DNA from 2 places in the Bacillus sp. 1NLA3E genome. Region 1 is predicted to be linked to the other one. Evidence: riboswitches for the same ligand, from Rfam matches in the RefSeq annotation. Region 1 holds a riboswitch; the other holds the start of a gene.
What was found. Region 1 has a riboswitch for FMN ahead of ribE (riboflavin synthase). Riboswitches for the same ligand answer to the same signal wherever they lie in the genome.
Positions count from the first base shown of each region.

Region 1 (15,791 bases):
CTTCAATGGTCTGTTCAGACATTTTTAAAAATTGGAGAACGATACCTCCTGCAATTGCCGGGATCGATAGTAAAAAAGAAAAATAGGCCGCAGTTTCTCGATCCAGTTTGCGGAAAAGACCAGCCGCAATGGTAAGTCCGGAGCGAGAAATAGCGGGGAAAATGGCTGCTGCTTGAAATGTGCCAATCAAAAGTGCATCCCCATATCCGATGTTGTTCATTTTCTTAGCGCCCGATTTAACCCCATCTGCCATCCAGAGGATCCCACCTGTGAGTAAAAACTCCCAACCAATCGTTTTGCCAGTTTTTGATATTGATTCAAACAAATCGTTTAAGAGCAAGCCTACTAATACGGCAGGGATTGTCCCAACCACTAACAATAGCGAGTGTTTTCTAAAAGGATGTTTTATTATATCGAACAATTCTTGTTTGTATACGATAACAACAGCCAGTAATGTCCCAACATGAAGCATCGTATCAAGGAATAAGCCCGCTTCATCGAGGTGGAATAGATGTCTTCCCAAATATAAATGCCCGGAGCTTGAGATGGGTAAAAACTCCGTTAAACCTTGTATGATTCCAAGAATTAAAGCTTCAAACATCGACATATTATCATCATTCCTTATCTTATTCTTGTTGTTAAATATGGTTACTAAAATGTATTCAAGTTGTCCAAAACAAGAACTATAATATAAAATCACATTGTTATAAAATTCCATATTTTGTGACACATTTTAAAGTATTTCTATTTGGGATAGGATAAAATGAGAGTATATAAATGTATTGGAGGAAATATCCATGCCTACAAATGAAGAACGTACATTTGCTGCAGTCATATATGCGATTAGCTTTTTTACTGCTTTTATCGGTCCAGTAATCATCTGGCTGTTAAAAAAGAATGAATCTGAGTTTATTGATTATCATGGAAAGGAATACTTAAATTTCCTCATTTCTTACTCTGTTTACGCTGTTATCAGTATGGTTCTGATGTTCGTCCTAATCGGGTTTATTCTCATTTGGATTGTAGGAGTATTCGCTTTTATCTTTACTATCGTGGCCGCAGTCAAGGCATATGAGGGTAAAGAGTATCAAATTCCACTAATTTTTCGATTAATACGCTAAAATACATGAAGGGAGGAGGGGAGAGATATGGAATTCATTGGAAATCTAAATCTTGCCATCATTTTACCTATTTTTATCATCCAATTGATTTTACTTGTTGTAGCGTTAATAGATTTATATAGAGTTGAAAAAACTAACGGTCCTAAATGGGTTTGGATTTTAGTAATCTTGTTACTTAATATTATTGGTCCAATCCTTTATTTTGTAATTGGAAGGAGAAATCAATAATGCCGGTAGTTGCCGTTAATGGTTTGAAAAAGGATTTCCAAGATAAACGAGTAATCAAGGGAGTGGATTTTAATCTAGAAAATGGAAAATGCACAGCATTAATTGGTCCGAATGGATCTGGAAAAACGACGATATTGCGTATGCTTTCTGGATTAATTAAACCATCATCAGGTGCTATTCGATTTCAAGGTGCAGGATATGAAGGGGACATTCGACAATATATCGGATATTTACCACAATTCCCAGTATTTTACGAATGGATGACCGGTTTTGAGTTCCTTAAATACGTTGGTAGATTAGGTGGGTTAACCAAGATAGATGCAACCGAGCGCAGCGAGGAGTTGTTAACTCTAGTTGGTCTTATTGATGCAAAGAATCGCCGGATTGGCAAGTATTCTGGGGGTATGAAACAGCGTCTGGGGATTGCCCAAGCTATCATTCATCATCCTAAACTTGTCATGCTTGATGAACCGGTATCTGCATTAGACCCGTTTGGGAGAAGAGAAGTATTAGAGCTTTTGGAAAAATTAAAACAGGATACGACTATCCTTTTTTCAACCCATATTTTAAATGATGCTGAGGAGGTCTGTGATAATATTCTCTTCTTGCATGATGGGATAATAGTTGAATCTGGATCCATGACTGAGCTTCAAACAAGGCACCAACAAGCAAAGATTGTAATTGAATTCCGGCAGGACACAAATAAGTTTGTTCAGTCTTTTACATCTCAGCAATTAATCGAGTCGAAGAAAATAGAGGGAAACATCGGAATTTTAGTTGTAAAAGATTTAGATCAAGCAAAAGCTGCCTTTTTAAGGGAAATTGCTGATGAAAATTGGCCTCTTATCAGATTTGAAGTGGGTGGCTTAAGCCTAGAGGATGTATTCTTAAAGGTGGTGAAAAAATGAGACAATGGCTAACGATTTTACAAAAGGAAATCCTGGAAATGTGGAGGAATTTTAAGTGGATTTGGTTTCCACTCACCTTTGTTTTATTAGGTGCTTCAGAACCTTTAACTACATTTTATACACCGCAGATCATTGATTCACTTGGTGGGTTACCAGAAGGAGCTGTCATCAAACTGCCTACTCCTACATCACCCGAAATTCTTTTTCAAAGTATTGGACAGTTCAATTCTATTGGTCTGCTAATTATTGTACTCGCTTCAATGGGAATTATTTCTGCCGAACGAAAAAGCGGGGTAGCAGAATTAATTCTAGTTAAGCCAGTATCATATTTATCATATATTACAGCTAAATGGGCAGGAGCTACTCTTTTATTATGGAGCTCTTATTTTGTTGGCTTACTCGCAAGTTGGTATTATATAGCCATTTTATTTAAGCAAATACCCTTTACAAATTTGCTTGTCTCTTTTATCATTTTTGGAATCTGGCTTACATTTGTCCTAACAATAACGGTGTTCTATAATGCGTTTTTTAAATCTCCAGGGGTTGTTGGATTTGTATCCATGGCTACAATTATCATTCTTAATTTAATTTCAGGAACTTTATCCCAGTGGCTTGAATGGAGTCCAGCCCAGTTATCTTCCTACACTAGTTCCTACTTAATATCAGGAGCTATTCCGGATGAGGCGTGGGGAGCAATAACCGTTACAACAGTATCTATTTTCGTACTATTAGCTGCTTCTGTTTATATTTTTCGAAAAAAAGAATTGGCTTGATACTATATTTTTATATTTTGAAAGGAAGAATTGTTGTGGTGTATGACTATGGTCTTGTTTTAGAGGGTGGGGGAATGCGAGGAGTCTATACTGCTGGCGTTCTCGAATGTTTTTTAGAGCATGAAATTTCTTTTCCTTATGTTGTGGGTGTTTCAGCTGGTGCTTGCAATGCAGCATCGTATTTATCTGGGCAAAAAGGCCGGAATCATACAGTAAACATCGAATATGCCTCCGATCCTCGCTATATTTCATGGCGAAACTTTTTTAAGAATCGCCAGTTTTTCGGAATGGACTTTATTTTTGATGAGATTCCTAATAAGCTCGTTCCATATGATTATGAGTCCTTTTATCGTAATCCTGCCGAGTTTGTTATCGGGACCACAGATTGCAACACGGGAGATCCTGTCTATTTTTCAAAAGAGGACTATGGCAAGGAAATGCTGACAGTTCTGAAGGCTTCTAGTTCGCTGCCATTTATAGCACAGGAAATTACCTATAAGGATAAAGTGTTACTTGATGGAGGAATTAGTGATCCGATTCCAATTAAAAAGGCTCAAGAAGATGGATTTAGGAAAAACGTTGTGATTTTGACTAGAAATAAAGGTTATCAAAAACAACCCTCACGGTTCCAATTTCTCGTCAAGGGAAAGTATCGTCATTATTCAGGCTTACAGTCCGCATTAGCACGTCGGTACCAAAAGTATAATGATACAATTCGCTTTCTGGATGAAGAAGAAAAGGCAGGGAATGCAATCGTGATTCGCCCAACAGTTCCTATCGAGGTTGGGCGGATGGAACGTCGACCAGAAAAGCTTGAAAAGCTGTATCGGGCAGGCTACAAAGATGCCAAAGGTTATATCGAAAAAATCCAGAAATGGTAAGTAACATAGAAATATATTTGAAGCCCCTCGACCAAGGTCAGGGGTTTTTGTCTCTATTAGGGGATGATTGGTGTAACATTATCATATTTGTTTGAGTAAAATAATAGAATGGTATAAAGCATTAATTGGATAAGGAGAAAATCTGATGAACATCCAACAATACTACCGCTCCGCGGCTACTGTTTCTCTCAATGGGAGCCTAGCAGCATTTGTTCCTGTGATCATCATTCTAGTAGGAAGTATATTGTTTTCAGTTAACCTTCCACTTTTGTACGTTATGATACCTTTTTGTGTTTATAGTTGTATTTGTTACCAAGTTTATTTAATCCAGCATCAACGTTGCCTTGAAACTGAAATAACAGAAACACAAGTGGATACAACTTTAGAAAAATCCCAAAAAATCCTGATTACTTTTATGCCAGCACCGTCCTTAAGAATGTTATTATTTGAACCCAACGGTTTTTTAATTGGTGAAGTTAGAGATTTTAGGTTTTGGTGGTTTAGATGGTTCCTTCCCTATTTTGCAGATAAACTTATTCCTAATGTGTATGGCTTATACGACCAACAAAATAAATTGCTTGCACTGTATTCAGTAAATGAAAGAAAAAAACAAGTCAAAATAATGGATTCAGTAAAAAATGAAATAGGTATTTACCACGAGTATATAAAGCCCATATTTTCATTAGAAAAAAGAGGTACCATCCATTCACTAATCGAAAATCATTACATTCAAGTAGAAGGTTCATCTCTTTATCCGCATATAAAATTTAGAAATGAAGAAGGTTTCATTATCGGAAAATTGATTAAAGGGTGGATGCCACTTAACTGGGGAAAACAGTTTCGGGATGCAAATACTCCTTTTATCGTTTTAGAAGAACAAGTGGATGTAACAGATAAAATTTTCATGGTAGGTGTGTTAGCTTATTTTTTTAAGTGTACAAGCCACTAAAGATAAAAATGAATAGAATAAGAAAATTCCACCTAGAATAAATGTTTTTGGTATAAATTCATTGCAGTAACAAAACAATTAGGGTAAGATGTCAGTAAATAACTGAATAATTTAGGATCATATCATAAAAAATATGATCGCCTTCGGGGTCGGGTGAAATTCCCAACCGGCGGTGATGAGAAAAAAATTCTCTTAGCCCGTGACCCGTTTTCATTGCTTATTTTTTATCTGAAAACGGTGGATTTGGTGTAATTCCAAAGCCGACAGTAAAGTCTGGATGGGAGAAGGTATGTTAGCATATTAAAAATGCAATTTTTTATGCGTATTTAAGTATGTTTATTAACCCCGTACATTTTTATTGTACGGGGTTTGTTGTTCTTATTAATATACATAATTTGGTTCAGTCGTAAGCTATGGCCCTGGAAAAGATTCGTTATTTTATCGTTTTTGTATTACTGAATAAAGGGGGGATACTATGTTTACAGGAATTATTGAAGAAATTGGCACCCTGCAAAAAATACATAAACAAGGTTCCACGTTAATTTTGACCATTCAAGCACCAAAAATCTTAAGTGATGTCCATTTAGGTGACAGTATTTCAGTTAATGGTGTTTGCTTAACTGTAACTGATTTTACGAAATCAGCATTTTCAGTAGATGTCATGCCGGAAACATTTCACGCCAGTTCATTAGCTTTTCTAAAAGCTGGGTCTAAAGTGAATTTGGAAAGGGCGATGGCTGCAAACGGGCGGTTTGGTGGTCATTTTGTATCGGGTCATGTTGATGGAACTGGGACTATTTCTGCTATTAAAGCCGAGGAAAATGCTGTTTATATTGATATTTCGATCCCTGAAAATGGCGTACCATTTGTAATGGAAAAGGGGTCGGTGGCTATTGATGGAACTTCACTTACCATTTTTTTCGTAAAGGACCGGACGATCACAGTCTCACTCATTCCTCATACAAGAGGTGAAACCATCTTAGGGCATAAACGCATCGGAGCTAAAGTAAATCTTGAATTTGATATGTTAGTGAAATATGTTCATTCAATTATGGAGAAAAAAATAGAAACCAATGCTGGAGGAACTGGGATTACAGCGGATTTACTGAAACAAACGGGATTTATGTAAATGGAGGGAGCAATAAACCATGTTTAATTTAATTGAAGATGCCTTGGAAGATTTAAAAAAGGGTAAAATGGTGATTGTATGTGACGATGAAGACAGAGAAAACGAAGGTGACTTCATCATGTTAGCGGAATTCGCTACTCCTGAAGCCATTAATTTTATGGCAAAAGAAGGTAGGGGACTTATCTGCACTCCTATCACAGAAGAGTTGGCCAACAAACTTGATTTAAGACCGATGACAGAAACGAATTCAGATTCTCACGGTACAGCATTCACTGTCAGTATTGATCATATTAGTACTTCGACCGGAATTAGCGCATTTGAGCGCTCTACAACTGTGTTAAGCCTGTTGGAGGAATCAGCTAGACCGGCGGATTTTAATCGCCCTGGTCACATTTTTCCACTCATAGCAAAAAATGGCGGAGTTTTGCGAAGATCTGGACATACAGAAGCAGCGGTCGATTTGGCTCGTCTTGCTGGTGGGAAACACGCAGGTGTCATTTGTGAGATTATGAACGAAGATGGCACGATGGCAAGGGTTCCTCAACTAAAGATCATTGCCGAAAAGTTTCAATTGAAATTAATCACGATTCAAGCTTTAATTGAATATCGATTGGTACATGATTCTCTTGTTAGAAGGGAAGCGGAAGTTCATCTGCCTACTTCGTTTGGGGATTTCCAAGCGGTTGGATATACGAGTATCGTCGATGGGAAAGAACATATTGCATTGGTCAAAGGTGATATAACAGAGGATCAACCTGCTCTTGTGCGCGTACATTCGGAGTGCTTAACCGGTGATGTGTTTGGATCTTACCGATGTGACTGTGGGCCACAGCTTGAAGCAGCTCTTATGCAAATTGAAGAAAATGGGAACGGCGTTCTTCTATATATGCGGCAGGAAGGTAGAGGAATTGGCCTAATAAATAAGCTGAAAGCGTATAAGCTTCAAGAGGAAGGCTACGACACTGTGGAAGCCAACCATAAGCTAGGATTTAAAGATGATTTGCGGGATTATGGTGTTGGAGCGCAAATTTTACGGGATTTAGGGGTTAGAAAAATGAAATTATTAACTAATAACCCGAGGAAAATAGCTGGGCTTAAAGGATACGGTTTAGAAATTATGGAACGCATGCCAATCCAAATGGTAGCGAATAAAGAAAATAAACATTATTTGCAAACGAAACAAGAAAAATTGGGACATTTACTAAAATAATGGCTGTGTTAGAGCTCATTATTGATTATTTGCAAAATGTTGATTGCGGTGGAAGGCACGAAGACTCCTGCGGGAGCAGCGGGACAGGTGAGACCCCACAGGCGCTTAAGCGCCGAGGAGGCTCACCGCCCGCCCCTAAGGTGCGCGAGTGCCTGGAACGGAAATCAACATTCTAGTTTAACAGAGCCAAAATCATAAAATATAAGGGAGATTTGAGATATGAAAAAAGTGATTGAAGGAAAATTAATTGGTACTGGATTACGTGTGGGGATCGTTGTTGCTCGTTTTAATGAATTTATTACCGGCAGACTCTTAAGTGGTGCAGAGGATGCTCTTAATCGTCATGGAGTGAATGAAGAAGATGTTACCGTTGCTTGGGTACCAGGTGCTTTTGAAATACCGCTTGTGGCAAAAAGATTAGCTGATTCTGGAAAATATGATGCTGTTATCGCACTTGGAACGGTTATTAGAGGAGCAACACCACACTTCGATTATGTAAATAGCGAGGTTTCTAAGGGAGTTGCTAGTGCTGGACTACAAAGTGGAATTCCAGTAATCTTTGGAGTGTTAACTACGGACACAATTGAACAAGCTATTGAGCGGGCAGGTACAAAAGCAGGGAATAAAGGTTGGGATTCTGCAGTAAGTGCCATCGAAATGGCCAACCTGTTTAAACAATTTTAATAGAAATTTAAGGAATCTTTTTGTGGGGGAGTAGTCGTGGATATTGAAATATTGAAATGTCATGGTTCTGGGAATGATTTTTTATTAATTGATGAAATCTCCAATTCTTATTCCTTTTCAGAACAAGAGCGGGCGGAACTAGCCATATCACTATGCAATCGTAATACAGAGCTTGGTGCTGATGGAATACTGTTCGTTTCGAAAAGTGAAAGTGCGGTTGCAAAGATGCGGGTTTTTAATGCGGATGGTTCCGAAGCATCTATGTGTGGAAATGGTCTTCGTTGTGTGGCACGATATGTTTGCGAATTAAAGGGCCAGGATAAGTTGTTAATCGAAACGATGAAGGTGAACCTGCAGGTTGAAAAAGAGGAAGATCTTTTTCCGGAAATTCCAACTTATAAAGTGGAAATATCACCTGTGTCATTTAAATTGACAGATTTACCGTTAACATTGCCGGCGGAAACCCTTATCAATGAGAAAATACCAACCTTATCTGAGGAATTATTGTTTACTGCTCTTGCCGTTCCCAATCCGCACCTTGTTACACTTGTTGGAGCAGATGATCTTGAATCAGACTTGCAGCTTCAACTAAGTAAAGATGTAAATGGAACGAATTCATTATTCCCAGATGGAGTGAATGTCAGCTTCGTAAAGCCACTAGAAGAAGGGCATATTTATGTCCGGACATTTGAACGTGGAGTTGGATTTACAAATGCCTGTGGCACAGCGATGTCGGCATCAGCTCTAGTAACCTGTTTAGTAGGGTTGAATAAGAAAGAAGAGTTTATTGAAGTCTATAATCCCGGCGGTAAAGTCCGTTGTGTTGTCCATGAAAATGAAGGTGAGTACAAGATTGATTTGATTGGCAATGGCACCTATGTGTATAAAACCATAGCTCATGTTGATGCTAATAATTTTGCTCAATTCACAGTGGATGACAAATGTTTTTATGCTGATGAAGATAAACAATATGCAAAGCTTCAACAACATGCCCAGGAATTTATCCAAAATCACTAAACTCTTATATAATAAATAAAGACTTTTTTAAAAAGATTGTTGTTTTTTTAATAGGTTTTGTGGAAAGAAAATCGTTGAAAAAGAAGTTGATTGGAGCGGAAGGTGCGAGACTCCTGCGGGAGCAGCGGGACAGGTGAGACCCCGCAGGCGCTTTTGCGCCGAGGAGGCTCACCGCCCGCCCCTAAGGTGCGCGAGCATCCTGGAGCGGAAATCAACCACACTTCTCTTTTAGTAAATAGAAACAAAGTTTACGAAAACATCCTAAATAAAAAGAGATAATCCTGGTCCTTCGTCAGATCTATTTGGATTATCTCTTTTTTGCTAAGAACTCTAGAATGGGTTTAATGTTTTGGATTTTTTTTGCTTCAAAATAGGTTTGAAAAGGGTCTCCAACTTTCCTAATCCGCTCTACCATGTTAGTGATGTTAAAGGTTTCTGCTGTAAGCTTGTCGGTCACTTCATGCCAATAAAGCGGGGTCGCTACAGTTGCCGGCCCTGTCCCTCTTAAAGAATAAGGAGCGATTATCGTTTTTCCTTCTCCATGTTGAACATAATCAACATAAAGTCTATTGCCACGGTTTTTCTTCATTCTTTCAATTGTAAAAGAATCCGGATCTTTTGATACTAAATATTCAGCAATAAAAGCAGTAAACAATCTTGTATCATCATAACTAACTTGATTCTCTTGGAGCGGCAAATAAATTTGTAACCCTTTGTTGCCCGAGGTTTTAACGAAACTAATAAGGTTTAAGTGATCAAGAACCTCTTTTATTAATAAAGCAGCCTTTATAGCTAAATGAAAATCTTTTTTTGAAGGAGGATCCAAATCAAGGACAATTTCACTTGGAAAAGCGTTATTAATAGTTTGAAAAGGAATATGAAATTCGATTGCAAGTTGATTACCAAGCCAAAGCAACGTCTTAAAGTTGTTGCAAACAATATAGTCAATATTTTCCCTATGAAAAGAATGCACATAATCTGGTGCATAATCCGGTCGATTTTTTTGATAAAAAGGCTCGCCAAACATACCATGGGGATGACGAATGACAGTTAAGGCTCTGTCCTTTAAAAAGGGGAGTATATAAGGAGAAACTTCCTGTAAATAATGAATATAATCTATTTTTGTTACGGGCGGTGTCTCCCAAATTGGTTTCTCAGGATGGGTGATTTCAATGTCTAGTGGTAAGTTTTTTTGATTATATATAAAGTTTTCAATAATACAATCTTCAGCCTTCAAATCAAATCGGAATTGATGAAAGTGTGGCTCTCTAAGCTGTTTTTCATATACTTCTAAATATTTAACCTCCACACAAATTGCAGGCGGCACGTATACAAATTGAGCATCTTCGCGAATCTGATTGTCCTTGATAATTCGGACAAGCGCTTGTTTCTCTTCAGGTGTAAGGCCAAAAAGGAAAAGGCCAATTGGGTAAACCACGCCACCTTTAAAAACCCCAATATAAAAATAGCCATTCGATTTATCATATGCGGTTATAAAACATGAAACATATTTCCAATTTTTGTATTTCAACCAAGAGATTGACCGTTTCCCGTCTTCCCAGAGATTCAGTTCCTGTTTTGCCACGATGCCTTCCCCGTCATAAAGGACCACATTATCCCAAACCGATTGAAAGTTTTGTTTCGAGGGAATCATCTGCACAAGCTTTGAGTTATTTTCGCTTGGCACAAGTGGTAAGTCTACCGCTGTAAACAGTTTAGTTAACTCACCTTTCCTCTTTATGTATGGTTTCCCTTTTAATGCAACACCTTGCAAGTGCAATACATCAAACACCAATAAAAAACATGGTTGTAATTCAGCTTTCTCAAGGATTTTTTTTTGAGAGCGCATTCTACCTCGTACTTGAATTGAGCCAAAATCTGCTTTATAAGGATTTTCCAAGAAAACGAGCTCTCCATCTAATGCAAGTGGAAGAAAAGGAGCGAATTTTTCTTTATTTCTTAATAAAAAAAGTTCAATTTCAGGGAAAAGCGCAAGGAGAGGTTTTCCATTTCTGCTTGTAAGCGTTAGGTTATTTACATTCCATTCTAAAATAGCCCTAAAGCCGTCATATTTCACTTCATAATACCAATCAACACCTTCAGGAATGTTGAAAGTTAGACTTGGCAACATTGGTTTCATTAATTTTACCTTCCTTTTTTGCTGAAACAGAATCAATATTTATTTTAGTCCTTTTATTATTCCGTAATCTTTTGGTTCTCATCCATTACCAATTGTTTGTAAGTATTCACAAGCGTTTTTTCACACAGATTAACAATAGATCGAATGAAGAATGGAGAGAGAGCTATGCATACAATTTGGAAAGGAAGCATTAGTTTTGGTCTTGTGAATATTCCAATCAAATTGCACACCGCAACGGAAGATAAAGATATAAAGTTAAGAACACTTCATAAGGAATGCCATTCCCCCATACAATATGAGAAGATTTGCCCTGTTTGTAAAGTTGAATTGAAAGCTGAAGACATTGTAAGAGCATTTGAATATACGAAGGGGAAATTTGTGGTACTCGAGGACAAGGATTTTGAAAAACTAAAAAAAGAGAACGAAGAGCGAGCAGTGGAAATTATTGATTTTGTGAAAATGGAACAAATTGACCCGATTTATTATGATAAAACTTACTATATGTCACCAAGTGAAGGTGGCGTAAAGGCATATTCACTATTAAGAAAGGCTTTGGAAGAATCATCTAAAGTTGGCTTAGCCAAAATTATCATCCGTTCAAAAGAGCAACTCGCTTTACTTAGAGTTTATGAAAATACCCTTGTTATGGAAACGATACATTTTCCTGATGAAGTGAGAAAAACGAGTGATGTTCCAAATGTCCCTGCCGAAAGCAATGTGTCGAAAAAAGAACTTGATACAGCCATTATGCTAATCGACCAATTAACGACAGAGTTTAAACCAGAAAAGTATAACGACGAGTACCGAAGTGCTTTAATGGAACTTATTGAGTCAAAAAGAACCGGACAAGACATCGTCACTCCTACAGCTAAAGATAATGTGTCAAACGTAACTGATTTAATGGCAGCCCTTCAGGCATCCATCGATCGAACAAAGCCTCAAAAAACAACAGAAAAAAAGAAACGGGTGACACCGAAAATAAGAAGAGAAGCCTAAATACCATGATAAGATTAGTTAAGAGAGGCAAACAGAAAATTTTTTCTGTAGTCTCCTTTTTTTAGGTATAAATCATAATAAGGATGAGTACGGTTGACATTTTATCCATAATCTAATATGATAATAGAGACGCTGTTAAGTTCGTTATATAATTTTTATGGATTTAAGTAGTCGTAGCTGCAATGAATGTAGGCGATTGTTTGTCCCTACACGATTTGAGGGCTATGCTTTTTTTAATAGATTATATGAAAAACTAATAGTGAATGAAATTTTTGGAGGTCATTACATGACTACAGGTAAAGTAAAATGGTTTAATGCAGAAAAAGGTTTTGGATTCATTGAAGCAGCAGATGGTAACGATGTATTTGTTCACTTCTCTGCGATTCAAACTGAAGGTTTCAAAACGTTAGAAGAAGGTCAAGAAGTAACGTTTGAAATCGTTGAAGGTAACCGTGGACCACAAGCAGCTAACGTTCAAAAAGCATAAGTTAAACTCATAAACCTGAGGTGATGCTTTTCAAACCAGCATCACCTCCTTTTGTTTTTGAAACAATTAGAGAAAATTCTTCGTGTTCCTCTTAAAAAGGCTCCTCATAACGTTTCTTTTTTGTGATACTCAACCCCTTCATAGGAAATATTCCCAAAGGAAGTTAGCTTTTTATTAGTGGAGAACGAATGATGCCCACAATTTTGCAGAATGTAAAGATTTATTTGAAAAACCTGATTCACACTGGAGCGGCTCAGGAGCCGTAAGGATGAAAGAGAGGTAGGGCTTTCATTGTTTTAGGAAATAAACCGACATGAGTACAAATATCTTGATCGGGAAAGATTAATTTATATAGTTGGCCAATGCAAAATAAATGGAAAACGAAATTATTTCACTAACATTTCTTTTTGTTGAAAAAAGAATGACGTTTTAGATAATAATAGAAGATATGGAACATTTGTAAGGAGGAAATATATTTTGACAAAATTTTCAGATTTTAACCTAAGTGAAGCACTTGAGAAGGCATTATCCCAAATGGGCTTTGAAGAACCATCTCCAATCCAGGCACAGGCTATTCCTGTTGCATTATCTGGTAAGGATATTATTGGTCAAGCCCAAACTGGAACAGGAAAAACAACCGCTTTTGGAGTTCCGTTAATTGAAAATTGTAAAGTTGATGAACCAGCTATTCAGGGGCTTGTACTCGCTCCAACACGTGAATTAGCTGTACAGGTTGCAGAAGAATTAAACCGGATTGGTAATACTAAAGGTATTCGTACGTTACCAATTTACGGTGGTCAAGATATCAATCGACAAATTAGAGGGCTAAAAAATAGGCCTCATATTATTGCGGCGACACCTGGTCGATTAATGGATCACATTGATAGAAAAACAATTCGTTTGCAAAACATCCATACAGTCGTGCTTGATGAAGCAGATGAAATGTTGAATATGGGATTTATTGAGGACATTGAAAAAATTCTGTCTGGTATCCCTTCCGAACGTCAGACCTTATTATTTTCAGCAACAATGCCACATCGTATTAAAACTCTTGCTGAAAAGTTCATGAAAAATCCTGAGCTTGTAAAAGTTCAAGCTAAAGAAATGACTGTTGGAAATATCGAGCAGCATTATTTAGAAGTGCAAGAAAAACAAAAATTTGACGTTTTGTGTAGCTTATTAGATATCCAATCACCTGAACTTGCGATTGTATTTGGTCGAACAAAGAAACGCGTAGATGAGTTGGTTGAAGGTCTTATTAAACGCGGATATTCTGCAGAAGGAATTCACGGTGATATTCCGCAAACAAAACGTGATCAGGTGATTCGTCGCTTTAAAGAGCAGACTATTGATATCATGGTGGCGACAGATGTTGCGGCACGAGGTCTGGATATAAGCGGAGTTTCCCATGTATATAATTTCGATATCCCACAAGATCCAGAAAGTTATGTTCACCGGATTGGAAGAACAGGACGCGCGGGTAATAAAGGTTTAGCAGTAACATTTGTTTCTCCAAGGGAAATAGATCATTTAAGAGTGATTGAAAACCTTACGAAACGGAAAATTGATAAAATGCAAGTTCCAAGTTTTAGGGATGTACTCGTTGGAAATCAACAAGCCACCATTAATAAGATTATGAAGATTGTGGAATCCGAAGAATTCAGCGAATATAAAAGAGCTGCAGAAAACCTGCTAGAGGATACTGATTCTGTTACCTTATTAGCTGCAACTTTAAAGCTTTTAACAAAGGAACCAGATGCTACTCCAGTAAAATTAACGGCTGTGGAGCCACTACGGTCTAAAAAGCCACAATATGACCGTGATAGAAACAGACGAAATGATCGTGCTAGAAGTAATGATCGGCCAAGAAGCGGCAGCAGTGACCGGGCTCCGAGGAATGAAAAAGCTAAACGACGTTCAAGACCTCGTCCGTAATTTTTTTCAGTTTTTTGTATGTATTTTGGGTATTTGTCCCATATTATATATTGTTTGATGAAATTTAGTTTTAGTTAATTAGGAGGTTCTTTTATGGAAACTGGTAAAGTAAAATGGTTTAATGGCGAAAAAGGCTTTGGTTTTATTGAACGTGAGAATGGTGATGATGTTTTTGTTCATTTTTCAGCCATTCAAGGTGAAGGTTATAAGTCACTTGAAGAGGGTCAAACAGTTAGTTTTGAAGTTGAACAAGGACAACGGGGACCTCAAGCTGTAAACGTCCAAAAACAGTAATTTAAGTTAAAAATCATATAATGTGCCCAGTTGTGGTTCGAATATTTGAAATATATTTGAAAAAACGTTATGATGAAAAGAACTGATTATTGATTTAGTTCTAATTCACTGATTATAAAGAGTAACATTTTTTGTCCACTTTTTATGATTAGTGAATTTTTTCATTTGGGCTCACATAATCAGCAGTTAGCAATTCTAAGATTACGATATAAGCAAACTGGAGGTGGATAGGATGGCTTTCGGCAGAAGGATTGTGGAAGAAATCATTACGGTAGAAACAAAGGTTTGGGAATGTGCATCAGATAATTGTAATTGTTGGGTACGTGACAACTTTAAAAACAAAGAGATTCCTAAATGCCCTATCTGTAACAGTGAGATGGTCTCAACGACTAAAATGCTTCAGGCTGTTGATAATCACAATAAAAGTTACTAAAACTTTGAACTTTTGTTGAATTTCCTATTAAGTAACAGTTTTTTTCCCTTAGGGGTAAGGAATTGAAGCCTACTCCTAGTTTGTAACAAAGCCCGATCCTTTAAAGGATCGGGCTCATTTTAATTATTCAAGATTTTCCTTGCAAAAGGCTGCCACAATTTCCAGTTCTTCTGCCTCTAGTGCTAAATCAATATATTTATCTGTTGTGTTTTCAAGAAGGCTATAACTTACTATTTTTCCTTCCCCATCCTCGGCCACGTAAAGGACCTTCAAACGCAGTCCGTTTTCAAGATGAAGTTCATCATCTTCATCAACTTCGATATCTAAATAAAGCTCATAACGATCCCCACTTAAAATTCCAAATGGATCTTCCAATTTTTCAACTGTGAAACCAGTAATTTTCATCAGATTCATCCTTTATTAGTTATTTTGTCACCAAATATTCCCTTTTTATTATAACCTTAACCACCTATTATAAAAAAGAGTTTGAGGGTGGATTCCCAAAAAACGATAATGATGGGCTCTTTGGAAATAAAAAAAGGCCGACTATGTATTGTAACATTTTAGTCTGCCTGTTGTATATGTAATTTGGCGGAGAAGGTGAGA
Region 1 is NC_021171.1:2,872,026-2,887,816, reverse strand. It holds gene B1NLA3E_RS13665 (undecaprenyl-diphosphate phosphatase) at 1-607, opposite strand, end outside; gene B1NLA3E_RS13660 (DUF4870 domain-containing protein) at 798-1,121, shown strand; gene B1NLA3E_RS13655 (PLDc N-terminal domain-containing protein) at 1,149-1,349, shown strand; gene B1NLA3E_RS13650 (ABC transporter ATP-binding protein) at 1,349-2,257, shown strand; gene B1NLA3E_RS13645 (ABC transporter permease) at 2,254-3,030, shown strand; gene B1NLA3E_RS13640 (patatin-like phospholipase family protein) at 3,069-3,911, shown strand; gene B1NLA3E_RS13635 (hypothetical protein) at 4,057-4,860, shown strand; FMN riboswitch at 4,996-5,153, shown strand; gene ribE (riboflavin synthase) at 5,336-5,989, shown strand; gene B1NLA3E_RS13625 (bifunctional 3,4-dihydroxy-2-butanone-4-phosphate synthase/GTP cyclohydrolase II) at 6,009-7,199, shown strand; gene ribH (6,7-dimethyl-8-ribityllumazine synthase) at 7,419-7,883, shown strand; gene dapF (diaminopimelate epimerase) at 7,920-8,900, shown strand; gene B1NLA3E_RS13610 (DNA ligase D) at 9,208-11,040, opposite strand; gene ku (non-homologous end joining protein Ku) at 11,206-12,036, shown strand; gene B1NLA3E_RS13600 (cold-shock protein) at 12,323-12,523, shown strand; gene B1NLA3E_RS13595 (DEAD/DEAH box helicase) at 13,001-14,458, shown strand; gene B1NLA3E_RS13590 (cold-shock protein) at 14,552-14,752, shown strand; gene B1NLA3E_RS13585 (cold-shock protein) at 14,985-15,185, shown strand; gene B1NLA3E_RS13580 (DUF6509 family protein) at 15,309-15,590, opposite strand; tRNA gene B1NLA3E_RS13575 (tRNA-Ser) at 15,775-15,791, opposite strand, start outside.

Region 2 (15,791 bases), 1.3 Mb from region 1:
TTATTTTAATTCCAATGATAATGATTGTCAATTACTTTAAAAAAATCTTGTTAGTAATTTTTTGAAAAATCGTTAAGACGACATAAAAACGTTAGTAATAGCTACCAACGTTTTTATATTACTATTAAATTTATCCTTTGATGAACAAAGGGTTATTAACGTAGAATTAAAACTTCCCCCCCTTATTAAGTAGTTAATGATTTTTGGATTTACAATGTTTAGGGTTTATAAATCATGGATTTACCTTGCATGACTTTCCTTTTTCCAGACCATTTTTTGCATGATCAACGCAACAACACCGATGATTACTACAAATAATAAGCTAACAAAAAATCCAAAACGAATATTTTTTTCTATCAAAGTTCCACTTATGGCTGCCAAAATTAATATTAGTCCGATAAAGCCTAAAATCTTCCCCCACATTTTTATTTTTAATATTCGAAATGCAGAAATAATAATGAAGAACCAGTTGAACAATATTAATATACCGGCTGCTGTGGTAATGTACTCATAAATTTTTCCCGGCAGGAGCAGTGCTGTGACAATTGATGCAAGCAGTCCGATCGTTGCGAGACCTAGGGAAGGTAACGGAAGTTTCTTCCATCTTTTAATCCTTTTTGAAAAAAAGGCTGGAGCATCGCCATCTTCTGCTAACGTTACCAACAGAGTGGTTACTCCAAATAAGGAAGCCGTCATCGTTGAAAAACCAGCAATAATAATGGCCCCATTAAATACATGAGGGAACATGCGAAGATTGTATTGATCAAGTGCTGTTACAAATGGGCTTTCTTTTTCATTAAACGCCCCATGTTTAGCCATAGCTACGGCAAGTCCAAGGGATATAACATAAGTTACAACGAGTAAAATCAACATCACCAATCCGGCCTTTGGAGCATCTTCTTTCTTTTTAAGTCTTGTGGCCAAAAGTCCGATTACTTCTATCCCTCCATAAGCGTAAAAAGCATAGATTAAAGAGGCCCAAAAACCTTTTAATCCCTCTGAAAAAAAGTCCTTTGCCGAATTTGGTATTCCAGGATGTTTAGCGTCCCCATGGATCCACCCCATAAGAGCAGCTATTGCAAGAATAATAAACATAACAATTGCAGCCGTTTTAATAATAGCTAGTAAATTTTCTATTCTATCAAAACCATTACTTCCAGTTAATACAACAATGATCGCTAGAATGGCATACCCTGCTGCAAAAACCCATAGCGGAACATTTGGGAACCAAAATCTCGACAAGATGGACAAGGCCGTTAATTGGCTACCCATAATAAGAATGTTAGAACCCCAATAATTCCAGCCACAACTAAAGCCTGCCCACCGTCCATAGGCTTTTTTTGCATAGTAACAGAAGGATCCTTCTTGTGGGTCCTCTGCCGTCATTTTTGCTAATAAATTGTATACCACATAGGTTCCCAACGCTGCTAAGATAAAGGAAAAAACAATAGAGGGACCTGTAATGATAATTCCAATTGTCGATCCAAGGAAAAAGCCAGTGCCTATCGTACAGCCAACACCTATTAATGACAATTGCCACCATGTTAAGTTACCTTTTTCATTTACCTTGCTATGACATGATTTTTTATTAGGAATAAAAAAATCCATAGCAAACCCTCCTCATCCCCCTAAAATTTTATTCTTGTTAATAACTACTGTTTAAATAATGAATTTACTCTTCTGAATCTGATTCTTTCTTCATTCCTGTTAAGGATCGATACATTTGAGTGTACATACTGCCCTGTACAATATTCTCAAGGAAAAATTCACCAATTATTTTTTTGTATTCTTCATCGTCAAACATTTTTCTATTCTGCAATTCCATTTCAGCTAATCCATCGTAAGTTGAAAGAAGAGCATAGGAATGGTCATGACCAGATATGGGTGTCAATATCTCAACCTCATGTTCAAAGGTTTCATTTCGGTAGGATTTTAGCTTGCGTAAATTTTTTAATGCTTCCTCGAATTTATCCTGTTTTATTTCAAAAGTTTGATAAACAAAAACGGGCATTTCTAAACCTCCTAGATATTAGTCAACGGTATAGTTATAATTCACTTTGAACCTGCAGTATATTCATTTGAAAATTTACATGCTTCTTCAAATAATGGGCAAAAATAGACCAAGGGTATCTTTGTTTAAGGCTGTTTTCGTAAACTTTGTTGCTGAAAACAGCCTTGTTTAAAGGCGCTTAATACGTTTGGGAGGAAGGATTAGAATTGAAGGAAATGACAATTTTTATTAAAGAAGCTACAAGTGAGCAACCTGTTCAAACCTTAGAAACTATCCTCATGAAAATGGATGGAATCGAAAGAGCTTTGGTGGATATAGAGGATGGCGAGGTAAAGATTACATACAACGAAAACCAATTATCCCAGGAACAAATCTTTCTAAGGATTAAGCAGTCCGGAATGCATCCGTCTGATGGAGGACAGTAGTTAAGGTTTTCCTTTTAAAAAAGAAACTTATCAATTTGAAAACACTTAAAGTCTAAAATTTTCTAAAAAAGGTGAGAACCTATGGTCTCACCTCAGACTGTCGAGAAACTCTCGACAGTCTATTATTTCGTTTAATAACTTTAGTGATTAACCGCGTTAATTCGCTATTAATAATTAACAATTAATAATTATTAATAAAATAGGCTGTTCAATAGGTCTGTTGATTTCCGTTCCAGACGCTTCGCTTTCCGCGGGGCGGGCGGTGAGCCTCCTCGTCGCTAACGCTCCTGCGGGATCTCACCTGTCCCGCTGCTCCCGCAGGAGTCTTCGCGCCTTCCACTCCAATCAACAGAGCGGTTCCAATAACAGACCTTCCACTCAACTAATATATAATAAAAATAAGTGGTGAAATCAATGTTTAAGCCAAAAGAGTCTTGCCAAAGTGAATATGAATTTGTGTCTATCGATATATTAGTTCCAGACGATCACCTTCTTCGCTTGATTAACGAATATATCGATTTTTCGTTTCTTCTTGATAAGGCCCGTCCTTATTATAGCGATGATAACGGACGCCCTACTGATCCCTTGTTCTTTTTAAAATGATGTCTTTGGTTATCTTTATGGCATTCGTTCGAACGTCAATTGGAAAGGGAAATAAGAACAAACGTCGCCTACCTCTGGTTTTTGGGTTTAAAATTCAAGGACCCAGTTCCGCATCACTCTACGATTAGTTGGAATCGTCAACACCGTTTTAAGGATACAAATATTTTTCAGGAGCTTTTTAATGAGATTGTTCTTACAGCGATAAATCATAAGATGGTTGGCGGACGTGTTTTATTCACAGATTCTACACACTTATAGGCAAACGCAAATAAACATAAGTTTACTAAACAAGAAGTGGAAGTGGGTACTCGGGAATATTTTGATGACTTAAACAAGGCAATAGAAGAGGTTAGACTCAAACACGGAAGAAAAGGAAAAAGTTGTAACACGACATATTTGGGAGCAACACAAGGAAAAGGTAAGGTTAAAATCGCTTATCTAAATCAGGAAAAATGCTTTATAAATTTAGAAAAGAAAAAATTGAGCGAACCTTCGCAGACTAAAAAAGAGCTGCATGGGCTTCGCTACTGCCGGTTACGGGGATTGAAGAATGTAAGTTAACAGGCTCTCCTTACTGCAGCCTGCCAAAAAATAAAAAAAATTGCAACACACTTATCCAGGTTGGATAAGGTGTGTTGCAATTCTTTAGGTTGATTTGCCCCTTGTTGATTGGAGCGGAAGGTGCGAAGACTCCTGCGGGAGCAGCGGGACAGGTGAGACCCCGCAGGAGCATTAGCGACGAGGAGGCTCACCGCCCGCCCCGCGGAAAGCGAAGCACCTGGAGTGGAAATCAACAGGTCCCTTAGCATAGACAATCTCATATTAAAAATCTGCATTTAATGTTCTGACAAAATGAAAAATTGCCGGGAAAATAACCTTTTTCGACAATCTGAGGTGAGAACCTATGGTCTCACCTTATTATTTAATTTTAGCTAGATTATGTTGATCACATACTTTTCATTACAATTTGTTTGTCAATCCAAGATTGCATACGGATAAATATTAAGAAAATGATTGTGCTCATAATCAACCCTTTCATAATATTAAAAGGAAGAATTGCAGTAACAATAAGTTGACGCATTTCAGTTGTTGACATGGCCGGTGAGTTTAAAAAGAATGTATAGGCAGGTAGAAAGACAAAATAATTTAATACACTCATAAAAATCCCCATTGAGAGTGATCCCACAATCAAAGCAAATGTCATGCCTTTACGCGATTTTAATTTTTTATATAGATAATAAGTTGGTAGAATAAACAGAATCCCTGCAATAAAGTTAGCAATCTGCCCGACTGGTACACCCGTTGCACTTCCTACCGTAAAATAATTTAGGAAATTTTTTATAAATTCAACTAAAACACCCGCCAATGGGCCAAAAATCAATGCTGCAATCAGAGCTGGTATATCGCTAAAATCAACCAACAGAAAATTAGGAAACGGCGGCATTGGGAAATTTAGCAGCATCATGATATACGAAATACTACTCAGCATTCCAATTGATACAATAGCTTTTACTTTTAATTTTTTCATTTTTTCTCTCTCCTTTTGTAATCTATCCACTTCAAGAAGAAAGATCCAGCACTGTAAGACGCTACCCCTAAAAACAGAAAACCCTCAAGTTTTTATACTTGAGGGAGAGTTAATAAGGCACGCTTAATAACCGTTCAATTATTTAACATTGTTGAACGAATGCAGAACCTTCATCTTCTCCCATCCAGACTATACTGTCGGCTTTGGAATCACACCAAATCCTGCTCAAAAAAGAGCTCGCGGGCTTAGAAAAAAAATTCAATACCGCCGATTGGGAATTTCACCCTACCCCGAAGATGAATCGAATATTAAGATTTGAATTCTATTATACTTGAAAGAAGTGGAGTTGGGAAGATCCAGGTCTACTGGCACGCTTTGGTTTTTCTTATTCCACGAATTTGTCCTCAGAATATTCACAAACAATGGGACTACATTTGTAAGATTTTCTTTCAGGTTAATAATATTCCACTCCAAAAGTATGTAAGAATTTCTGACACGTTTAATGACAATGAGTTCAAAGTACTCTAAGCTGAACCTAATACATCTTTATTTAGGATTGAGGGGAGGCCATATGATATTAAGGGTTCTACAGTTTTTCATCATTTTGGGGTTTCTCCTGTTAGGCTATGGTACCGTGATTCTCTTTCATATTCCTTTACCTGGTAGTGTTGTTGGCATGATATTGCTGTTTATTTTCCTCCAAACAGGAATAATCAAATTAGCATGGATTGAGAAAGCTACTTCCTTTCAGTTAAAACATCTAACCTTACTATTTATACCACCGATTGCCAGTCTCTTTCTGTCTTCAAGTTTTCTTAAAATATTACAATGGCCTGTCTTAGTAATTATTATTGTGAGTAGTATATGCTGTTTGCTAGGCACAGCCCTCCCAGTTGAATGGTATGAAAAAATAATAAGGAGGAATGTAAAATGACCCTCTTAATCATAAATGTTATATTCTGTATCACCCTCACCATAAGTTGTTACTTTTTAAGTTTAAAACTCTATCGTAAATATAAAAAAGGCTGGCTAAATCCTTTATACACTGCATCTATTCTACTTGTTTTTTTGTTGTTTATTTTCCATATCCATGAAGCGACCTACCGGCAGGTTAACCACATCTTTAATCAACTATTACAGCTTGCTGTTGTTTCGTTAGCTGTCCCGCTATATAAACAATGGTCTTTCTTAAAGAAAAACTATAAAAAAATCCTTGCTGGCGTGATTTGTGGGACGTCCTTGGGAATGATCTCGGTATTAGGAATGGCCCAAATTTTTCATTTGAAACATCAGCTGTTGGCTTCACTGATTCCTAGGTCGGTAACCCTACCAATTGCTTTAACCATTTCCAGTGACCTTGGAGGGATTACGTCGACAACTATCTTTTTTGTAATTATTTCAGCTTTAATATCACTGATCATCGGGCCAAAATTATTAAATCAATTGGGTATAAAAAGCAAATCTGCAAAAGGTTTAGCAATGGGTACCTCAGCGCAAATGCTCGGGGCAAATCGTTCGCTCTTATGGGGAGAAGAAGAAGGGGCAATGGGAAATATCGCGATGACCACATCTGCCTTGTTTCTTTCAATGGTGGTGCCAATCATTCCATATATTTTTTAAACAAAAACCCGTTATCCTCATTTAAAAAAAGTACCGATTTTATCTTTCTATTTTCCCTCGTAAAGACCAAATTCAAGAGCCTTTCCACTGGAAAGGCTCTATCCTCACTACATCTATTATTAATCTTTTCTTACTAAGCAGATACATGTTGCTGATGATTGTTCTTTGTATGAGTGGCTTTTCTACTTAACCTTTCATACAAGATTGGTATGACCAGAAGGCAGATAAGCGTGGAACTGATCATACCACCTACTACGACAACACCTAGTGTTTTTGAAACAATCGTGTTCCCACTATTTGAGAACACTAACGGTAGCAAGGTTAAAATGGTGGTTCCTGCTGTCATTAACACGGGTCTGACCCTTGTCGCGGTTCCAAGTACAATCGCCTGTATTGTTTCCATTCCATCAGCAAGATTCCGTTCAATTTTATCGACGAGCACAATTCCGTTGGTGACAACTATTCCAGTGAGCATTAACATTCCGATCAAGGCTGCAAGATTCCATTCCATTCCAAAAATGGTCATACTCCATACCGACCCGATCAACGCCATTGGGATGCAAACCAATACTGCAGCAGGTGCCTGCCAACCGCGAAATACTGCACTAACGATCATAAGGACAAGGGCAAGAGACAAAGCTAAAGCAAGAATCATCTCCATCACCATTTGTTTTACCTGCTGGGAGATCCCTCCGATTGAATACTCGATACCTGAAGGAAGATTCAAAGTTTTCATTGTATCTTTAACTTGTTTCGATACCTTCCCGATATCTCTTGTGACTATATTAGCTGTGATAGCAGCAAATGGTCGACCATCTCGCTCACTTATTACCGTTTGGTTACTTGTCTCTAATGAAGTAATTTCTGCTAACGACACTTTTGAACCATCCTTGATGGTAAACATTTCATGTCCGATTTTTGATAGAATGGTTTTTTCAGGATCAGGATCCCCAGCCAATACAAGGCTTTCCTCTTTATCCATACGAAGATCAATTGGAGTTATGGAGTCACCAGAGGAAACATCCATTCTTACGTCTTGAGGTAAATAGCTGTTAATTCGATTGAGTACTTCATCGACATTAAGACCCAAGCTTTGAATTTTCTCCTGATTAAGTGAAAGATAATGTTTCATTGATGCATCGGCATCATTCGCCGATCCTTCCACACTTAAATTAGGAATCATCTGAAGTTTACTTCTTACCATAATCGCAGTTTTTTCAAGTTCATGGTGGTCTCCCCCTGTTAAAATTACCTTTAATCGAGAATCGTCCCCAGAAATATTTTGATTGATAACCGTATATACTGCGGCTGTTGATAAAGTCGCGAGTTTCTTTCTAAGTTGCTTCACGAATAAATCTGTATCGGTTTGATCCTTAATACCAACCGAAATATTGGCGACATTTTGTTTTTGCATCCAGCCACCTCCTTCATCAAAGACATCATCAAACATGGGTGTAAATACCGAACCAAGAGTTGAAGAGAATTTTTCCACTTTTGGGTTATCCTTTAAAAGGGTTTCAATATTTTTCACTTCAGCATCCACATCAGAAAGCTGCGATTTCTCAGGAAGTTCGACCTGGATAGCTACGCCTTTTGAATATCCATTTGGAAAAAAGTTCACCGGTAAAAACAGGGCTTTTACAATCGTAATAGCAAATAGTGCCGCTGTAAGTGCAACAATTATTTTTTTCTTCAAAAATACCTTTTTAAGTATTTCCTGTGCTTTAGTCTCAACTTCAATCGACTTTGTAACAGGTTGTTTCCTCCAAAGTAAAAAAGCTAATGCTGGTACAACGATAATAGAAACAGCAAGTGATGTCCCAAGCGCGATCACAACGGACCAGGCAAATCCGGAAAAAGCAGAGCTAATCAATCCTCCAATTATTGAAATAGGAAGAAACACAGAAACGGTGGTTGCAGTGGAGGCAACAATCGCTGGAATCATTTCTACTACCCCCTCAGCCAAATGCCTCATTGAAACATGGCCGTTGAATTCTTTCATTTGTTTTTTGTACATATTATCGATGACCACAATTGAATCATCGACCACCCGCCCCATCGCCACAATTAATCCAGAAATGGTCAAGATATTTAAACTGACATCCATTGCCTTTAGAATCGCTGTTGCGGAAAGAAGACAGATCGGTAAGGAAATGGCAATGATCATTGTTGAACGAATATTCCTGAAAAACAAAAACACACAAATCACCGAGAACACAATCCCCATTAATCCTTCTATTATTAAACCTTTTAAAGCAGAATTTATTTCATTGCCCTGGTCCAATAACACAGAAAGCTGGACAGCCTCTGAATTGATTTCTGGTATTTCTTTGATCCTTTCGTTTATTCGTTCAGTCACATCCGTAATGTTTGATGAAGGAGTTTTTAAAATATCTACAAGAACACTTGGTTGTCCTCCTGTTCTGGAAATGGTTTGTAGGTCAATGATACTATTGTCAATTTTCGCAACTTCTTGTAAATCTACAGTATTCGTGCCCTTAATCGGAATTTTTACGTTTTTAAGATCATTACTATTAATGGACCAATCTGTAACACGGATTGGCATTGATATTTGTCCTTCAGGTCCTCCTTTTTCATTGATTGTTCCCTGAGGCCAATTCGGATGGATGGATGATAGTGCAGTTTGAATATCTTTCACAGTTAAACCATATTTTTTGAGGGCACCAGCACTTAGAGTCAACAGGTATCCATCTTTCCCTGTCCCGGTCACACGTACTTCCCTTACCCCTGGAACATCCTTAATTTCATTTACTACTTTTTCTTGAATGGATGTACGCAGCTGATTTTCATTAAGGTTCTTAGAAGAGCTTGTCAAACTTAATCGCATGACCGGAAAAGAGTTGGTACTAATACGAGTGATCTGTGGAGTTTTCACACCGTCAGGCCATTTAATTTTTTCAACAGCTGCCTTAACTTCATTCTCAGCCTTCTCCATATCAGTTTTGCCAGGAAAGTAAAGGCTCGACATTAAACCGCCATCAAAAGAGTTTGCCTCAATATAGCTCAGCTTATCAACAGTTCCAACAGCTTCCTCCACTTTAGCCGTAATGAGTTTCTTAACCTGATCAGCCTGATAATTATTCGCCTGTATAGTTACCATGAGGGCAGTATTGTTAATAGGCGGAAGGTAATCCCTCTGCATCTGAAATGCAGACATGGTACCCCAGGCTAAAATGAGAACAACAAATGACAGGATCAAAACCGAACGTTTCATTGTTCCTTCAATCAATCGAATCATACTTGAGAACCTTCCTTTACAATTAATTTGATTTCGTATGCAAAAAAAAAGGGTGGCCCAAAGTGTCAGGCCAGGCCCATAAGCTAAAAATATTGTAAAAACTTTTCATATAAACAATTTTTTCAGATTTGACATCTTTCTATTGAATTTCCTTTTTCATAGGCTGTTTTCGTAAACTCTGTTGCTTTTTACCAAAAGAAAAAGTGTGGTTGATTTCCGCTCCAGGATGCTCGCTTTCCGCGGGGCGGGCGGTGAGCCTCCTCGGCGCTTAGGCGCCTGTGGGGTCTCACCTGTCCCGCTGCTCCCGCAGGAGTCTCGCACCTTCCGCTCCAATCAACTTCTTTATCAACGGTTTTTTTTTCACAAAACCTATTAAAAAAACCATAATCTATTGGAAAAGAGCCTTTCATTATTTAGTTGGATTTCTTTGTTTCACCTGGAAAAGGTTTATTTCCTTTTGTTGCTCTCCAGAGTATCTTGTTTAATTTTTCAGAGTCAGCATGATCAACACCTGAGAAATCCAGTTTTTCAGATTCTTGGGCCATCGGTGCATTTTGACCATTTTTAAGATCAAGTGGGTATGTTGGTTCTTCTACCTTAAATGGTGCCAAATTAGGTTTATGAGTGAAAGAATTGATCATCGGAACAGCAGAAGCATCAAATTGTGTCATTGGTTTCATTCCAAGGATCATTTCCATGGTACGAAGCATTGACGTTGTATCATATTGTGAGCTGTCCACCTTTCCCGTTTGTGTGTAAGGGCTGATAACAAGCGATGTTGTCCGGTGAGCATCAACTGAATCCCATCCATTCTGGGCATCATCTTCCGTAACAAAAATAGCTGTATCTTTCCAATAAGGAGAGGAACTTACCATATCAACAAGTTTTCCGAGTGCATAATCGTTTTGTGCCACCATAGCTTGAGGGGTTAGTTCTCCCGGTTTTGTTCCAAGCGTATGATCATTAGACAGGCGAACGATTTGCAGCTGTGGAAGATTTCCATTCGCTTCGTACTGCTTATATTCTTCTGCCCACCTATCAAAGCGGGTGAGGTCAGAAATTTTGAGATTATAGGAAGGGTAGTCCGGGTCAAAATTATTTCCCATGCCAGCTTCAGCTGCAACATATTTTCCTGAATTTTTATCATAATTGACGAATTCGCCATAGCTTCTGAAGGATACTCCTGAGCGAATGGCATTTGACCATAAGAATCCTGCTTTTGGATAGGCAGCTTCATTTCCTCCTTCGAAGTCATAACTACGGTTACGACCAGAGTAGTTTGCAAACCAGTTTTTCTCTACATAGTCGTTAGCCTGAGCGGCTGTTGACCAGTTATGCCCCTGCGCACTAATTTCAGCGTTCGCATAAAAGTTATCCAATAACACGAATTGATCGGCCAGCTTATGAATATTCGGAGTAATATCTTTACCAAAGATCGTCAAGTTCGGATCGCCATTTCCTTTTTCCATATCTCCAAATACCTGATCATACGTACGATTTTCCTTGATAACATAAATAACATGCTTGATTGGTGATTCTTCCCCTTCAAGCCTTGGAATTGGAAATTTTTCACTTGCACTGAACCCAGTTGGTTTATAGACTTCATTATTCTTATCTACTTTTTTCGTATATTCTTTCAATTGCTTTTCATCAGGAACATCGATAAAGGAGAGTGTCCCTTTGATCATATTCCCGATGTACTGGCCTTCCCGGTTTGAACCAGCTCCAAGGCCCTTCCCATTAAGGACCATCAGTTTGTCATCATTTAAATAGATACCACTTGGATACCAAGCCGTAGGAATTAATCCCTTTACTTCCCCTTTCGGCAAGTCGATAACAGCCACATCGTTATTTCCTCCATTAGCAACGTACAACGTTTTTCCATCAGAGCCTAACGAAAGGGCATTTGGCTGACTTCCAGCAGGTGCATTTTCATATGGGCTTAATGAAATGGATTTAATTTCTCTATTGAGCTTTGTATCTACAACGGAAACCGAGTCACTGTCGGAATTAGATACATAGACCGTACCGGTTGCAGGATCTTCGATTATTGCGTTTGGGTGCAGGCCTACAGAAATTGTGCTTTTAATTGCAAAAGTTTCCGTATCCATGACACTGATGCTACTTTCCCCCCAGTTGCTGATATAAAGAGATTTTCCATCATTGCTCAAGACGGCTGCGTATGGATTTTTTCCAACCGCTACTGTTTTTGAAATTTGTTTGGTAGCAAGGTCTATTTTTGAAACAGAGTGATTTAAATTATTAGCAATAAAAAGGGCTTTACCATCCTTTGATACAGAAACTCCAGCTGGATAAAAATTCGTTTTACTTGCATCTGTAAGAGGAATTGGGGATTGTTCAGCTAGCTTTCCATTTTCAAACCCGTAAACGCGGATTTTGTTGTTTCCCCCAGCTGATGCATAAACTGTTTTTCCATCCTGACTGAAAGCAACCCCAAAATAAAGTGCTTCTGGAGATTTGTAAGGAATAGTCTGTACAACCTGTTGGCTTTCTACATCAACTACTTGAAGAGATTGCTCACCTTGACCATCATTGGAAACAATAAGATAACGGTGATCAGGACTTAACGCACCACCCATTGGAAAATCGCCAAGGGTTACTTGTTTACCAGAAGGAGTTACCGTCCATCCATGTGGGGTTATAGCCGTTCCATCTTCTTTAGGGCCGACTAAATTCGTGTAAGCCGCATAACCGGAAGTTGATCCTAGAAGAACAGTAGCGAGCGATAGAGCCAGAAACCTATTTCGTTTCATTAAGACATCTCCTCATTCATATGGTTTGATTTCTATACCAATGTTACTCCAGCTATGTAAACTGGCAGTTAAGCGGAATTAAATTAATATAAAGAATTATGAGAAAATAGGAGGATTGATTTTTGAATTTAGGAATATATGCTCAGTTTTTTAAATTTCCACGCACACGCGACAGTTAGTTAATTTAAAAAGGCTATAGAACCTAACACCTCATTTTAACCAAAATAAAACTCCAGTAATTTTTAGATTACCGGAGCCTAGAAGGGGCTTTTTTGAAAGAACACCGTTGATAATGAAGTTGATTGGAGCGGAAGGTGCGAGACTCCTGCGGGAGCAGCGGGACAGGTGAGACCCCGGAGGAGCTTTAGCGACGAGGAGGCTCACCGCCCGCCCCGCGGAAAGCGAGCATCCTGAAGCGGAAATCAACCACAATTTTCTTTTGGTAAATAGCAACAAAGTTTACGAAAACAGCCTTTGGTATCATGAGATCATTGAAGAAAATGGTGAACAATTCCTCCAACAAACATTATTTATTTTGAAAGCTAATAAACTGACCTAAAAAGTGTTCGCAAACTTTTCCGGAATCCAATCTAGCGGCAACGTATGGTGGCTGAACTCCCCTTGCCCCCTCCAGCGGCAGCCCCAGCCAGAAAATCCGGCTGTCGATCATGATAAATGGAAAGGGAACACTATCCTCCACCCATTCATTTAGTTGTAGTCCCACCCATTTCTGCTTCGAAATGATGGTTAATTTCACAAGTTTATCTCTATTAATCAGCTTCGCCTTCCATTCTTCAGATAAAACCGTTTGCTCTGGTAGGGAAATGACAATCGTTGAACGGGCGGTTTCTATATCCCGAAAAACTTGCTCTAATTTGCGGGCATGAATCCACTGTAAGCTTCGGTGCTGGTTTTGAATCCATGATCCAATTTTTTTGGTGGTAATCCGCTGGTTGTGCCCTACTTGATGATCGACAAGCTGGCTTAGCGTTTTACCCCGGTAAACATGTTGCTTAATAAAATCGCAATTGCTGACGTGTAGAAACTTGCCCTTTGTTCGTGTAATCGCCACGTTAATCAACCGCTCACTTTCCTTACCCGTCAACAACATGCCTGGACGATTCTGTGGTCCACTATCCACCGTATCAAAAATCATGACATCCCGTTCGCTTCCTTGGAACCTGTGTACAGTTGCGGCAATAATATCAGCTTCATGTCGCTCCTGTTCATATAAGTCTTCCAACAACAACTCCATCAAATTTGCCTGGGCACGGTAAGGTGTCACATACCCAATCGATTTAGCACCACCAAGGTACGCTTCATGAACCAATTGAAATGATAACAGCAACTGCCATAAATTGAACCGCGAATTCGAAACTCGATCGCTAATACAATGTAAGCCGGTAAAACTCGTATCCAAAAGTACGGCTGCCCGTTCAGGGAACGGACTTTGCCCAACAATCCTATTTCTACTTTTAAGAACACTTTCGTGATCACCAACCAGCGAGTGGTAAATATACTGGTTCGTGAATGCTGAAATGTCAGGATGCATTCTCCGCTGTTCTTTTAATAAGAAGAGATGTGGATGAAGCTTGTAGTCGTTCAGCCAATCAACTACTCCTGCCCTATGGAAGACATCCTCTTTCAGCCATTTTGCAACAAGCGGATCCCTGCTTGAAGCGATGGGCGGTAATTGTTTGAAATCCCCGCAAATAATAACTCTTTTTCCTAGTGTTGCTGCAAAAGCTGCCTGAGGAACATAGGCCATACTGGCTTCATCAAGAATAACCACGTCAAAGTCATTTTCGTATACTACGCTATCACTTGCTGCTTTTGCAAGAGTCGTACCCACGATTAACGCTTCTTTTAAGAACTGAATTTCTCGTTGCCGGATTTTTTCCAGCACTCTAGCTATCTTTGTTTCAAGTTCCAATAAAGCATTTGAATCTCGCTTACTAAAAGAAAGGGACAAATCTTGTTTTAAATGACGTCTTTCTTCGAATAGTTTTTCTTTGTCTTCTGCTAGTTTCGGGTCCTGCTTTTCAATCAGTTGGTTTGTGGTAATTCCGTTGTGAGCAGCAAGAGTTTCACCTGTATTGGTTCCATAGCGAAGCAGCTCTCCCTCACAAAATCGGTCTTTCTTTTTAACAAAAGTTGAAATTTCGCCCAGCAAGACATCAACGGCCTGATTGCTATGCGACAGAATCAACACCCGCTTCTTTTGAAAATATTTATTAGCGGCTACTCGTGCAAGTGTATACGTTTTACCTGTACCAGGTGGTCCCCAAACGAAGGTGACCGGGTTGTATTTTGACCTCAGGACTAGTTCATGGACATTGCTCTTAATTTTTTCAACGGGATGCTTCGCTTCCATTGAAGGATTCATCAATTTATTTACTCTTAATCGCTTCCGTTTATTTTTTTTAATCCCATCAAACCGCTCAATCAACTGTTCCAGCAGCTCCCATGGGTCATGCAATAAAAACGCCTCTGGGATGAGTTCTCCAAAGGTTTGCTCAAGTGCCAGAATGACCCCTTTTCCCTCGGCGGAAAGCACTCGTCCACTACTTTTCAAACCTCCCCATTCCAGTCTTATCGTTGAGCCAACTGGAATCCTTAGTGGCATGGCTGTATCAAAATAATAGCTAAACGGACCGTCGCTAGATAATAGCCTACCATTCATTACGATAAACCTGTTTCCGCCATACTTTTTCAAATGAACGATTTCATTTTGCAGTGCTTGCTGCCATTCGTTTATATACGTTTTCGTAGTTGTCATTTTTTCTTCCTTTTCTTTCAAATTAATCAAAAAGAACCTACTTTTTTTAAGAAAGTAGGCCGTGTATTTGAATCGAGAGTGAAGTAAAGGTCCTTACCTCGTTTCCACCAAGTAAAAAATAAGCGAGTGGTTATTTTTTTCCTATTCATCTTAAAATCAGCATGTCCAAGTAAGAGGATTAATAAAATAGATAAAGTAATATTTAGGTGACTTTGTAATAAAATCACCATGTTTACTAGTCTCCATTTTTCAGTATTTATTTAAAAGACATATTCAATTAATTCTAGCATACTGTTTCGTTACATGTATAATTCAAAAAAAAGTCGTCTTGTCTGGTATTTCGGGTATAATTAACCATATTCTGATTTTGCATATGATATTTCTTGAGAAGAAAAGGAATCCTATATATTGTCGAATAATAAAATAAAAAACGAGGTTAATTTATGAGTAAAAATGGATTTGAAGATTACAATTTAAGTGATGAAATCAATAGAGCATTGACATTGTTAAAGTATGAAACACCCACAGAGGTGCAGTGTGAGGTCTTACCATTAGCAATGCAAAAGCAGGATCTTGTCGTAAAATCACAAACAGGCAGTGGTAAGACTGCATCCTTTGGTATCCCGATTTGCGAGATGATTGAATGGGACGAAAAAAAGCCACAGGCATTAATTCTTACTCCTACTAGAGAGCTTGCCGCGCAAGTTCGCGAAGATATCACCAATATCGGAAGGTTTAAACGGATTAAAGCCATTGCCGTTTATGGAAAAGAACCCTTCTCTAAACAAAAAG
Region 2 is NC_021171.1:1,621,505-1,637,295, reverse strand. It holds gene B1NLA3E_RS07910 (amino acid permease) at 241-1,608, opposite strand; gene B1NLA3E_RS07905 (hypothetical protein) at 1,673-2,011, opposite strand; gene B1NLA3E_RS07900 (heavy-metal-associated domain-containing protein) at 2,227-2,436, shown strand; partial or broken gene B1NLA3E_RS23775 (transposase) at 2,851-3,693, shown strand; gene B1NLA3E_RS07885 (ECF transporter S component) at 3,986-4,567, opposite strand; FMN riboswitch at 4,736-4,869, opposite strand; gene B1NLA3E_RS07880 (CidA/LrgA family protein) at 5,139-5,501, shown strand; gene B1NLA3E_RS07875 (LrgB family protein) at 5,498-6,187, shown strand; gene B1NLA3E_RS07870 (efflux RND transporter permease subunit) at 6,321-9,446, opposite strand; gene B1NLA3E_RS07860 (bifunctional YncE family protein/alkaline phosphatase family protein) at 9,860-12,220, opposite strand; gene B1NLA3E_RS07855 (AAA domain-containing protein) at 12,747-14,999, opposite strand; gene B1NLA3E_RS07845 (DEAD/DEAH box helicase) at 15,443-15,791, shown strand, end outside.
Region 2: linked by a shared signal. The riboswitch ahead of B1NLA3E_RS07885 (ECF transporter S component) and the one ahead of ribE (riboflavin synthase) in region 1 are both predicted to bind FMN.